Regions from separate parts of the Shewanella oneidensis MR-1 genome, predicted to be linked through region 3. Evidence: predicted binding sites of a transcription regulator. Region 3 holds the regulator's gene; each other region holds the start of a gene.
What was found. Region 3 encodes LexA, which represses DNA repair genes until DNA is damaged. Its sites were predicted from a motif close to TACTGTATNNNNATACAGTA; they were not measured.

Region 1: a site for LexA is predicted at 1,814-1,833, ahead of SO_RS22205 (LexA family protein). Genes of this name have one in related genera too.
Region 2: a site for LexA is predicted at 1,286-1,305, ahead of recG (ATP-dependent DNA helicase RecG). Genes of this name have one in related genera too.
Region 4: a site for LexA is predicted at 1,206-1,225, ahead of dinG (ATP-dependent DNA helicase DinG). Genes of this name have one in related genera too.

The regions. Positions count from the first base shown of each region.
Region 1 is NC_004349.1:9,939-13,103, forward strand. Features, by position in the region: gene SO_RS22195 (hypothetical protein) at 1-10, shown strand, start outside; gene SO_RS22200 (Y-family DNA polymerase) at 140-1,396, opposite strand; gene SO_RS22205 (LexA family protein) at 1,397-1,801, opposite strand; gene SO_RS22210 (hypothetical protein) at 2,282-2,494, shown strand; gene SO_RS22215 (Tn3-like element ISSod9 family transposase) at 3,007-3,165, opposite strand, start outside.
Region 2 is NC_004347.2:4,556,930-4,560,094, forward strand. Features, by position in the region: gene SO_RS20255 (oxidoreductase associated protein) at 1-134, opposite strand, end outside; gene SO_RS20260 (TorD/DmsD family molecular chaperone) at 134-811, opposite strand; gene recG (ATP-dependent DNA helicase RecG) at 1,322-3,165, shown strand, end outside.
Region 3 is NC_004347.2:4,797,871-4,801,035, forward strand. Features, by position in the region: gene plsB (glycerol-3-phosphate 1-O-acyltransferase PlsB) at 1-1,157, opposite strand, end outside; gene lexA (transcriptional repressor LexA) at 1,319-1,939, shown strand; gene SO_RS21390 (cell division inhibitor SulA) at 1,936-2,448, shown strand; gene coxB (cytochrome c oxidase subunit II) at 2,853-3,165, shown strand, end outside.
Region 4 is NC_004347.2:1,907,955-1,911,119, reverse strand. Features, by position in the region: gene SO_RS08375 (DNA polymerase II) at 1-1,123, opposite strand, end outside; gene dinG (ATP-dependent DNA helicase DinG) at 1,249-3,165, shown strand, end outside.

The DNA.
Region 1 (3,165 bases), on a different replicon from region 3:
CGCAAAGTAATTGAGCGCAAAGCAACTTGATAAAGTTACAAAATCGAGACTAAGCGTCACACAAGCCCGCTCGTTGTGTGACGCTCGGTACCGCGATGATAAGACACCATCCTCTTTTTGCATTCAAAAATATTGATAACTAACACTGCACTTTGGGCAAATTAAGCCACTTAGTAGTGTATTGCGGGGTTAATTTATCCCTGCGCATGGCCCATTTATGCTCAATACCTTGAGCCGCCATAAATATACAATCACTGCCATAGCGTTGATTTAACTTATCAAAAGTTTGCATCAATGCGGGGTTTTCGGTGGGGGCATGGAACAAATCATACTGAATATGCTTGGTAGGCATTAATTCAATTAACCCCACGCCAATTTTGTAATAACGCACACCAGAGCGGAAAACTTGTGGTAACACTCGTGATACTGCAGCCGTGATCTCGGCAGTGGATGAAGTAGGGCAAGGAAACTGCACCACAGCTTTATAACTCACAGGCCGCTCATCATGTGGCGAATTACTGGCAAATACCAACATGCTTTTACAGCTTGAGCCTTGTTGCCGAGCTTTTGCGGCAGCGATCCCAGCGTGCTTACACAGTGCTTGCTGCAGCGCATCAATATCGATAATTCGCTCGCCAACGCTACGGGTTGAAAATATTTGCTGTTTATCGGCCCGCGCTTCATCCCATTGTTTGCACACTTGGCCGTTTAACTCGCGCACAGTGCGCTCGATTTCAATACTAAATTGTTTACGTGCCAGCCCTGGCGGCATAGCCGCCAATTGCGCCGCCGTAGTAATGCCCATTAGGGTTAATTTGGCAGACAAGCGCCGCCCAATGCCCCACACTTCACCCACTGGCATTTGTTGCAATATCGCTAGGCGTTGCGGCTCTGACTCAATCACGCAAACACCGGCATAACCAGATATTTTTTTAGCGGCATGGTTAGCGATTTTGGCGAGCGTTAAGGTGCTCCCAATGCCAACACACACCGGTAAGCGAGCCTCTTTCCACACAGCACGGCGGATCGCCTGTGCCTGCGTTTTTAAACACGTGATAGCGGGATAGCAGCGGGTAAAAGAGAGAAAGGATTCGTCAATCGAATATACGTATTGTTCGGGCGCAAAGCGCCCGATGATTTGCATCATTTTGGCCGACAAATCCGCATACAATTCGTAATTGGACGATAGCGCAATCACGCCTTTTTTCTGGCAAAGATCGCGTATTTGAAAGTAGGGCACAAATTTAGGGATGCCCGCTTCTTTCGCTTGGCGATTGGCAGCGACGACCATTCCATCGTTATTACTGAGCACCACCACCGGTTTACCACGCCAATCGGGCCGAAACACCTGCTCGCAACTGCAGTAAAAACTATTGGCATCAACAAGGGCAAACATTTAAGCACACAGTAACGAACTAGGGCGGTGACAACGAATCGAGCGGATAACCACGCCTTCAATACTAAAATCATCGAATTCTTGTACTGTGACCGGCTGAAATTGTTCATTGCATGACAACAGCAAACGCCTTTGGGTGTCGATGATCTTACAGACAAACAGGCCGTTAAAATTAGCGACTATCACATCACCATTGCGGGCGGTCTCATGGCGGTCAACGATTAAGACATCACCATCATAAATCCCTACACCTTGCATCGAGTCTCCCTGCGCCACGCATAAAAAACTGGCACTAGGATGGATGATCAGCAATTCATCAAGGCTAAGCCCAAGCTGAGTATATTCAGCTGCGGGGCTTTCAAAGCCGGTAATACCCGCTTGAGCTGGGATAGGAATAACACGCATAACACACCAGTTAACTGTATAAATATACAGTTAATTTTAGCAAGTCACCTAGTTTACACAAGCCCTAAAAGTAATTTAGCTATTAAAAATAATATCCTTTAAAAACAGGTTTATAAAAAATAAATGTATTACATTTGATATACAAAATAAAATTACACACCGCGACACGCCCTGCTGCGCCCCCGCAAAAAAAGCTTTTAAAAGGGGGCGCAGCGTGGGAGGGCGGGGGATGCGGTGGCCGCTAGGCGAGCTTTATGCCAGCGGTGCTTTTGAGTAACAATTTTTGCTTTTGATTTTTTGGCAGTTGTGGGTGGGCGAATTAGCGCACCGACAGCACGAAAAGCGGTGATGTGGTCACGCGGGCGGGCAAAGGCTTAAGCCTTATAAGGCATTGGGCGTGGCAGACTGAGCCCGCATTGCTGCGGGCCGTACTGTCGCAATGACGAGCTCCCCCCAGCTTTTACCTCGGCATGCGACTGTATGAGCCAAGCAGCAATGAGCCCACAAACGCTGTGCCGCGCTGTTTGTCACAGCTATAAAGGCACAGGGTTGAGGGCGGAACAGGGCGAAGGAGGGAGCAAAAGCCAAGCCTTTGCCCGCCCGCGTGACCTGCTACGAGCTGCTTTTAGTGCTGGCGGTGCTACCTTACAACGGGTGGGAAGCTTTAAAGGCCCAGATCTTCCGCTAGTTTAAAACCGCAACAAATGAACGAAATAAACCACCGTATAACCCGAACAAAATAACTGATTTAAATTAGGTTTTTTCCGAACATATATAACCGAATCAAAGCAGATATAACCTTTTACCCGAACAAGGCCACCGATCCGAACAGATCGACACCGCCAGCCGCCGATTTACACTAACAACCTACGTTATAAATCTTGAAAAAGTTACAAAATCAAATATACAAACAGGGAAATACAGGGCTGAGGGTAGCCGCCCCACAGGCTTCGGGCGTGGCGTAGGACATCAGCCGCGGGGCAAGGGCGGGTTTATATGCCACTGGCGCCCGATAAACGGGCATTGGGCGTGGCAGACTGAGCCCGCATTGCTGCGGGCCGTACTGTCGCAATGACGAGCTCCCCCTTGCTTTTACCTCGGCATGCGACTGTATGAGCCAAGCAGCAATGAGCCCGCAAACGCTGTGCCGTGCTGTTTGTCTCAGCTATAAAGGGGTCGCCTCAGAAAACGGAAAAAATCGTACGCTAAGCCGGTGATAGAGGTCGTAGAGGCCTGAATTTACCTGAACCTATCTTGGCGCTGCTGCGCCACAGATAATCCCCTGTCAGGTTGATGTGCTCCCAGCCTAGCGGCGATAGGTACTGCAATAACTCTTCATCGACGGCATGTCCCTTGGCACGTAA
Region 2 (3,165 bases), 240 kb from region 3:
CTGCTAATACTCGCTATCGTCGTCGCGCCTTTAAAAAGATCAACAATCTCCGGATGGGAACACATGCTAATTGATAATCGATTAGATAGTATTGACTTAGCATATTGAACATTCACTGTAAACAGTAAACTCATCAAATTGACCTAATATTTTTTAGATTATTTGCCATCATGATGCGTTCTATCATTATGGTTAAATTATCAAGATAGACTTTGGAAAGCCCAGCAATAGCCTGATAAAAATCCGTGCTGGCAGCAGCCAGTAAATTATTCAAAAATTGTTCCGACCAAGGTAATAAATGCTCTTTTAGTAAAATGTCGATATGACGCACATTTTGCAGGTAATTCATATCATCATGTAAATTATTTAACATATGCCCTAGTGTTTGCATAAAGAATGCAAAATGATCGATAGGCTCATTTGCTCGGCACTCAAGTTTAATTCCGACACTGTCATAAAACTTGGATAACTCTAATGTACTTTTATCATTTAGCAGCCTTGTGATGGACAGATAAAATGATCCCCACGGCACTGCTTTAAGGCTGTTAGGGCCAATAAATAACTGACCAAAGTCTAATTGTAACTTAGTCAATTCTGCATCGGTTTCTTGCCAAGAAATTATATACCTATCTAATTTTGAGATTGATGTTTCTTCGAGAGTACTGTTATCAAAGCGTGGCCACGCTTGTGCAAACTCATCTGCTTTAAGCTGATTAATATACTCAACATCATTAGGGTAATTATAAATTAATGATCCAAGCATGGACCCAGCACCTGCATATAGTTCATAGTCAAATGAGGATTTGCTCATCAAAATCACCCTATTATTACTATTAAATAGTTTATATGTTTAATAAAATTAGTCATATACCAACAACATCTAATCACTTTACAATTCAAAATTAACCTATAGTTTGAATAAATTTTGTAACCCTATTTACATTTCATGACACAAAGTCATTTTTTGTGACCACTGTCAAGTTATAGTTTAAACATATTCACCAATAGCTAATATTTAATCACCTTAATTTTAAAGATTAATTTATGACTATATAAGTTTTATCTTTATTTGAAAAAATAACATTCTGGAATTCTCATTATTGAGACATTTTTATTTCGCTATTTTCCTCTGTAACATTAAAACTTTATGAAAATCTAAAATAATCAATTTGCAAACTATGAACTATACATGCAAGCGCCACACACTATTGTTTAGTAATGAATCAGAATGTTTAGCCTTGAGTTAATAAACCCTAAGATTGCCTTACGCCTATTCTCTGTTAGTATATGTATAAATTCACAGTGATTGAGTGCTAACGACTTGCAGCAATTGGATCTTGTTCCGATCACCGAACTCAAGGGTGTCGCCAAAAGAGTCGCGGAAAAACTCGCCAAACTCGGCATCACAACAGTACAAGATCTGCTGTTTCACTTGCCCCTGCGCTACGAAGACCGCACGCAAATCTACCCCATCGCCGCACTCATGCCCGGAAATTACGGCACCATTGAGGCCGAAATCCAGTCGACTCAAATCCTTCAAGGCCGTAAACGCATGCTCGTCTGCAATGTGCGTGACAATACTGGCAGTATGAGCCTGCGCTTTTTTAACTTTTCAATGGCGCAGCGCAATGCGATGCAAAACGGGTTAATGATCCGCGCCTATGGCGAGATTCGCCGCGGCAATCATCAAGCAGAAATCGTGCATCCCGAATATAAAATCGTCTATCCGGGTGAGGATATTCACCTAAGCGATACACTCACGCCCATTTATCCAACGACTGAAGGGCTCAAGCAAGCGAGTTGGATTAAGCTCACCGAGCAGGCGCTCGAATTATTAGAAGATGGCGGCTTGACCGAGTTATTACCCGCCGATTTGCAGCCGAACAATATGAGCCTAAAACAGGCGCTGCAAACCCTGCATCGCCCCCATGCGGGGATTTCACAATTTGATTTAGAGCTTGGTCAACACCCCGCACAGCAGCGACTGGTACAAGAAGAGTTACTCGCCCACAACCTCAGTATGCTGCGTCTTAGACAACGCAGTAATCTAGACGCCGCCGTGACCATGCATGCCACAGGGCAATTACTAAACCCTTTTCTTACCTCACTGCCCTTTAAACCCACAGGCGCGCAGCAACGTGTCGTTGCCGAGATAGGTAAAGATTTAGCACAACCGCATCCCATGATGCGCTTGGTGCAAGGCGATGTTGGCTCGGGCAAAACCTTAGTTGCCGCCCTCGCCGCCCTGCAGGCCATCGAAAACGGCTATCAAGTGGCCATGATGGCCCCTACCGAGTTACTCGCCGAGCAACACGCTGCCAATTTTGCTGCGTGGTTTGAGCCGTTAGGATTAAAAGTCGGATGGCTTGCAGGTAAGCTTAAAGGTAAAGCTCGCGCGCAATCTTTAGCGGATATTGAATCTGGCGCCGCCCAAATAGTGATCGGCACCCACGCCATTTTTCAGCAGCAGGTTATCTTCCACAAGCTCGCCTTGATCATCATCGACGAACAGCACAGATTCGGCGTCCACCAGCGCATGGGACTCAGGGAAAAAGGCATCAACCAAGGTTTTCATCCGCATCAATTGATCATGACGGCAACCCCGATCCCACGGACGTTAGCCATGACGGCCTACGCCGATTTAGATACCTCGATTATCGATGAGTTACCCCCTGGACGCACGCCCGTTACCACAGTCGCCATACCCGATTCGCGCCGTAATGAAGTACTCGAGCGCGTCCGCAACAGCGTGATCACGGACAAGCGCCAAGCCTATTGGGTCTGCACCTTAATTGAAGAGTCTGAAGTGCTCGAGTGTCAGGCCGCCGAAGATACCGCTGAAGAATTGCGCCAAGCGCTCCCAGAGCTGACCATAGGTTTAGTACATGGCAGGATGAAAAGTGCTGAAAAGCAAAAGATTATGGCGGACTTTAAAGCGGGAACCATCAATTTATTGGTGGCAACGACAGTTATTGAAGTCGGCGTAGATGTCCCTAACTCCAGCTTAATGATTATCGAAAACCCCGAGCGATTGGGGCTTGCACAGCTGCATCAACTGCGCGGGCGCGTAGGGCGCGGTGCCGTAGCCAGCCATTGTGTGTTACTCTACAAGGCGCCATTGAGTCAAACCGCAAGTCAGCGGTTGAATGTACTGCGGCAGAGTAA
Region 3 (3,165 bases):
AAATATTCCACCGAATATCCCTTAGCAAACAGCTGATCGAGGTATTCGCGAAATACTGCGGTATAAAGTTTATTGCCGTTAAAACTACGGCGGATAAAGAAAGCACCGCCACGGCGGAATAACGGTCCCGCAGGCCAGAAGTTTAAGTTAATGCCCGCAGCAATATGTGGCGGCACCATACCTTGGTAATACAAAATGTAGGATAACAGCAGGTAATCCATATGGCTGCGATGACATGGCACATACACAATCTCATGGCCATCGTGGTGTAATTGTCGAATTTGCTCGGCACCTTTGATATTGATACCGCTGTATAACTTGTTCCATAACCAGGTTAAAAAACGCTCGGCAATACGCACTAGGCTATCTGAATAATTTGCAGCGATTTCATCAAGATATTCAATGGCGGTTTCACGCGCTTGCGTTTCAGAAATCTTCTTACTGGCCGCTTCTTCTTGAATCGCCTTACGTAAGGATTCGGATTTAAGCAGAGAATCAAATAACGCCTGACGATTGGGCAACACAGGACCCGTCATCACCTTGCGTTGACGGCGAAAATGCACCCTAGCCACTCGAGCCAATTTATGGGCAATCCCCATATCGGTACCATGCTCATCGGCCATATAGCGCAGTGACACAGCATTGGAAAACTGCACAAAATTATGACGACCTAAAAATAGAATCATCAAACATTTACGTAACCAAGTAGGATTTTCGCGCTCCAGCACCGCGGCCTTCATTGTGTCATCTTCTTTACCTGGAGTACGACCCCAATACAGACTGACAGGTACCAGTTGAATATCTAACTCAGGCTTCTCTTTATGCACCGCCAACAGGCGCATAAAACATTCGAGGAAAGGCTCGTTACTCGCACGATCACCAAATAACGGTTTACGCCCTTCAAGGCACACCACGCGAGGCGCCACTACACCATTAACCACTAAAGGCTCGTAGGGGCTTGGCAAACCAAGCTTAGCGGTGATCTCGCTTAAAGCCGCAATATCACTGAGGGATTCTGTTTTCATTACATAGGCGAGTGGTCTGGAGGCATCCAGATTCAGATCAGCAAAGGGATCCTGCGGCACAACAATGGTGTGCACTAAGTATTTTTGGATCCAGCGTAATGATTTCAACCAAAGAGAGTCTTGTTTAGGCATTATTCTTATGCAATGTAAGTACGTTCATTAGCCCAATAGAATACCAGATTCTAGGGAATATTCGCTAATACTCTCCAATCCCGTTAAAAAGTGGTTAATACTTGCACTATGAATAATACTGTATATACTAACAGTAACTGTATAGAAAAACAGGAAAGACCATGAGACCCTTGACGCCACGCCAAGCTGAAATTTTAGAGCTGATTAAACGTAATATTGCCGAAACAGGCATGCCACCCACTCGGGCCGAAATAGCCACCCGCCTGGGTTTTAAAAGTGCAAATGCCGCTGAAGAACACCTTAAGGCACTGGCAAAAAAAGGCTGTATCGAGATCATGCCCGGCACATCCCGCGGGATCCGTCTCCCTGTTGAGGAAGAAGATAACAGTGAAACGGGTCTTCCACTCATCGGTCAAGTAGCTGCGGGCGAACCCATTCTCGCTCAAGAGCACGTAGAACAGTATTACCAAATCGATCCTAGTATGTTCCACCCGACAGCCAATTTCTTACTGCGCGTTAAGGGTGACAGTATGAAAAATATCGGCATCCTCGAAGGTGATCTGCTCGCCGTTCATAAAGTACAACAAGCTCGCAATGGACAAGTCGTCGTTGCTCGCGTTGACGATGATGTAACCGTCAAACGCTTTGAAAAAAAAGGTAATGTAGTCTATCTACATGCCGAAAATGAAGACTACTCACCCATTAAAGTCGATTTGAGTTTCCAAAGTTTAACAATTGAAGGGCTCGCCGTAGGGGTGATCCGCAACGGAGATTGGCTATGAACAAACTATTAGGTAATGCCCCGCGTCACCCCGGTTTATGGCTCGATACTGTTCGGGACGCAGATAGTGATTGGCAGCATACGCCAATTGTCACTATGCCAACCCAGAGCCAAGGCCGCCAAGAACTGACACAACTGAGCAAACAACTGGCCCAACTGAGCCAACAGGGAAGATGGATCGTGTTAATTAATCCACCCAGTATTGGCTACAAGCAGCTATTGGCAAACGCAGGCGTTCGTATGGATCGAGTGTTACTGGTGCACGCAAAAGATGAAGTCGAAACCCTGTGGGCAATGGAAAAAGCCTTAATCAGCGGTACTTCTAGTGCTGTGATAACTTGGACCCATGCCCTCGATGCCCGCGATAATCGTCGTTTACAAATTGTGGCAAAGAGCGCCCGTGCAATGGGAATAGTGCTTGAAGGTGCAACAAATGACTTGCCCTCAAATGACAATCTCGCGCCATCCACCAAATTTACTCAACCCGCTTTTTTCAGCTCTGTTCATTAAAATTTTGTACTCCGTATTTAGCCTTGAAAGCCGCCTCACCAATGAATGTGAGGCTTTTTTTTGGCAATTTTTCAGACAATTAGAAAAAGAAGTGATCTTGATCAATTTTTAAACAGCAAGTATGGTTGATTAAGGCGTGAATAATATATCGCCAGTTTAGGCATAGATATCGAGTTTTTATCGAATATCACTCGCCCACACAAATTGAGAAGAATGGGTTTATTCAGCAGTATGTGCCAGTGTGGCTAATACCAGCAGTAACAATACTTGATCATAAGTAAGCCGCCAACGCACGTTGAAGTCAGAAACACTTTTTTGGGAACTGAAGAGTTTGCATAGAGTTGAGACTTACTGTGTTGCTCTTCTTTGTAGTTGCTTTTCGCAATTGGCAGAGGAGAAGTCTTGTGAAGCAATGGTTGTATTGTTTACTCGTGGTGCTATTCGCCCCACCGTTGGCCGCATCGGACATGCGGTACAACATGACACCTGGCGTAACAGAAATCAGTGGTAAGGTTTATCACTTACACATGACGATTCTGTATATCTGCTGCGCGATAGGCTTAGTGGTTTTTGGCGTGATGATTTATGCCATGATCAACCACAGAAAATCCAAGGGCGCGGTCGCGTCTCACTTTCACGAAAGCACTAAAGTTGAAATTGCTTGGACGGTAATTCCGTTCGTCATTTTGATTTTAATGGCTATTCCAGCAACTAAAA
Region 4 (3,165 bases), 2.1 Mb from region 3:
GATTATAGTGAGCAAGCGACTGTTTATCTTCAGTAAATAAAGCGTCGATTTCTTGGACTCGATTTTCCACATCATGAATCGCTTTGCCTTCACCGAGCAATGCTTGGGCGACAAATTCCAAGGAAAAACGTTCAAAGTGATAAAATGCCGCCTTCAACCAATCGATACCGTCAAGCACCACTCGCCCTGGTAAGTTTAAGGTTTCAGGTCGAAATTTATTATCAACTTTCCATTCAAGTAGTGCGCCGCCACGACCTAGTCGTAAAGGAATGCGATGCAACAAAGCTCGGCGATATAGCAAAGCCAAGTCAAAGGTCACCACAGACCAACCAATGATCACATCGGGATCAAACTCCGCAAACCATGCAATCAACCGACGAATAAGCATCGCCTCATCGCTCACCCATTCGATGTACTGCGGAGCATCAGATTGCACCTCACCCACCATAATCACTTTTTCATAGGGTTGAGCCTGAGCGTCACGCCCATAAAGCGCCACCGAATAGAGTAAACCATCAAAACTGCATTCAAAATCAAGTGAAATCGAGCGCAATTTAATCGTTGGCTGCGGCGCAATCGCTTTTGCGCGCATCGCAGTGAAAACCGATAAATGTCCCTGACTGTTCTCACTTTTGTTAATAGCCTGAATTGCTGAGTCGTTGTCACATTTTATGTTGTTAGCTATCTTGTTAGCATAGTGCCCTAAAAAAGCCACATCGAGAGCGACAAAGCGTTCAATTAAAAAACGCTGCTCAGGGCGAATATCAGCCTCGAATAATGGAATACCCGCATCGTTTGCAATCCGTTGTAAACTTCGAAATGCGCTACTGGACTTGGCATAAATCCCCGCCACGGCTTGTCTTTTAAAGCTCTTAAGTTCAAGTGGCACAAAACGTAGCGCCAATCCCGGCGTTTGTAACTGCAATGCCTGAATATCTGTTTGATGACAAAAGCAAATGTATTCAGTGTCTGGCAATTCCATCAGCACAGGGCCCGATTCTGTAGCGAGATAGTATTGCAACAACAGATTGCCATCTCGTGCAATCGCGTGGCGTGTCAACACTCGGCCCTGTACACTCTCAGGCGTCAAGCTGGCAAAAGTCGGCGTGCTGGGGTTGCTCAACTGCGGTCTCAATCTTATGCTCTCGCTAGGTTTTCAATTAAATCGCCATAAAATGGCAGAAAAGTTTCTTAGGCTATGCAATCACTGTTATTATGTACAGCATTAATTCGATAAAGTAGTGCCGCATGTTACCTGACAACGTAAAAAACCAGATCCGCGCTATCTATAAGGATATTGCCGCCTCTTTGCCTAATTTTAGGCCACGACGCGAGCAAAACTTTATGGTGGCAGAAATCTCTAAAACACTTGCAGGTGACTATGACAAAGATAGACGCATCATAGTGGTCGAAGCCGGTACGGGGATTGGTAAATCATTATCTTACATTTTAGGCACGATCCCGCTGGCGCTGGCGAGTAAGAAAAAGGTCTGTATCGCCACCGCAACAGTGGCACTACAAGAGCAGTTGCTACACAAAGATCTGCCGTTTTTCCTTGAACAATCAGGGTTAAACTTTCGCTTCGGACTGGTGAAAGGCCGCCAGCGTTATGTTTGTTTATCCAAGCTTGCCATGCTGATTGGTGATGATAACAGCACCCAAATGGCGATGTGGCAAACGAAGCCGGATAATAGCCAAATTGCCATGCTACAAACGCTGTTAAACGACGTTAACGAAGGTCGTTGGAACGGTGAAATTGACACCTTATCAACGCCAATACCGGATCATCTCTGGCAACAAATCGCCTGCGATAAACACAGCTGTCATAGGCAGTTAGCTAGCCATCGTAATTGTCCCTTCCATAAAGCACGTGAGGATGTGGATACTTGGGATGTACTGATTGCTAACCACAGCTTGTTGTTTGCCGATTTAGAGCTGGGTGGCGGGGTAATTTTGCCCAATCCCGAAGACGTATTTTACGTGATTGACGAAGCTCACCACTTGCCGATTGTGGCTCGGGACTTTTCCAGCGCACAGGCAACACTAAGAGGCGCCGCCGACTGGCTTGAAAAAGTCGGCAAGACCAGCGCTAAGTTACAAAATCAGATAAAAAGCAACAATATCATCGCACCGGCGCAGGCGATGCAGGATCATATTGGCGATCTCATTGGCCAACTTAACCAGGTTGCCCACTACTGTGATACCCAAACCAAGCAGTTTGCAAACCCCGAGAGCCGTTATCGCTTCGAGCATGGCAAATTACCAGGCGCGCTAAAAATCCCCGCCGAGAACCTCGCGGCCACTTCCAATCTCGCCCTTAAGCAATTTAATAAGATGCAATTATTGCTCGCAGAAGCGATAAAAGATGGCGATATTCCTAAGCACCAAGCGGAAGCACTTCAGGCTGAAATGGGCTTTATGTTGCAACGGCTTGAAAATCTACAAAAGCTCTGGAAGATGATGGCCAAGGAAGACTCCAATAAAGGTGCCCCAATGGCCCGTTGGATTGAGTTAATTACAGGTAAGCAAGTCGATTACCTATTCAGCGCCTCGCCGATTGAAGTGGGCTTTATGCTGGAAACCATGCTTTGGCAAAAGGCCGCGGGGGTTGTGCTGTGCAGTGCCACACTGCGCGCACTCAATAACTTCGACCACTTTGCCCATCAAGTGGGATTATCGCTAAAGGACGGCAGCCGTTACCTTGCGTTGCAATCGCCCTTTGATTATCCCAATAACGCCACACTTTACTTACCTAAAATGAAAACCGAGCCGACGGACGATGCCTATACCGCCGAACTTGCCGAACAAATCCTTCAACTGATTGAGGGTGAAATGGCAACCTTAGTACTGTTCGCTTCCTACTGGCAAATGGAAAAAGTCGCCGAATTGCTCGAAGGTAAACTTGCGCTCGAAATCCTAATTCAAGGCAATGCGCCACGCCAACAACTGCTCGAAACCCATAAGGCCAAATGTGACAAAGGTGAGCCGAGCATCTTATTCGGTACTGGCAGTTTTTCTGAAGGCTTAGACTTACCAGGGGATTACCTGACTAACCTCATCGTCACTAAATTGCCCTTTGCTGTGCCAACCTCGCCCGTAGAACAAGCCCATGCTGAATATGTGAAAATAAAGGGCGGAAATCCGTTCCTGCAACTGACCATTCCA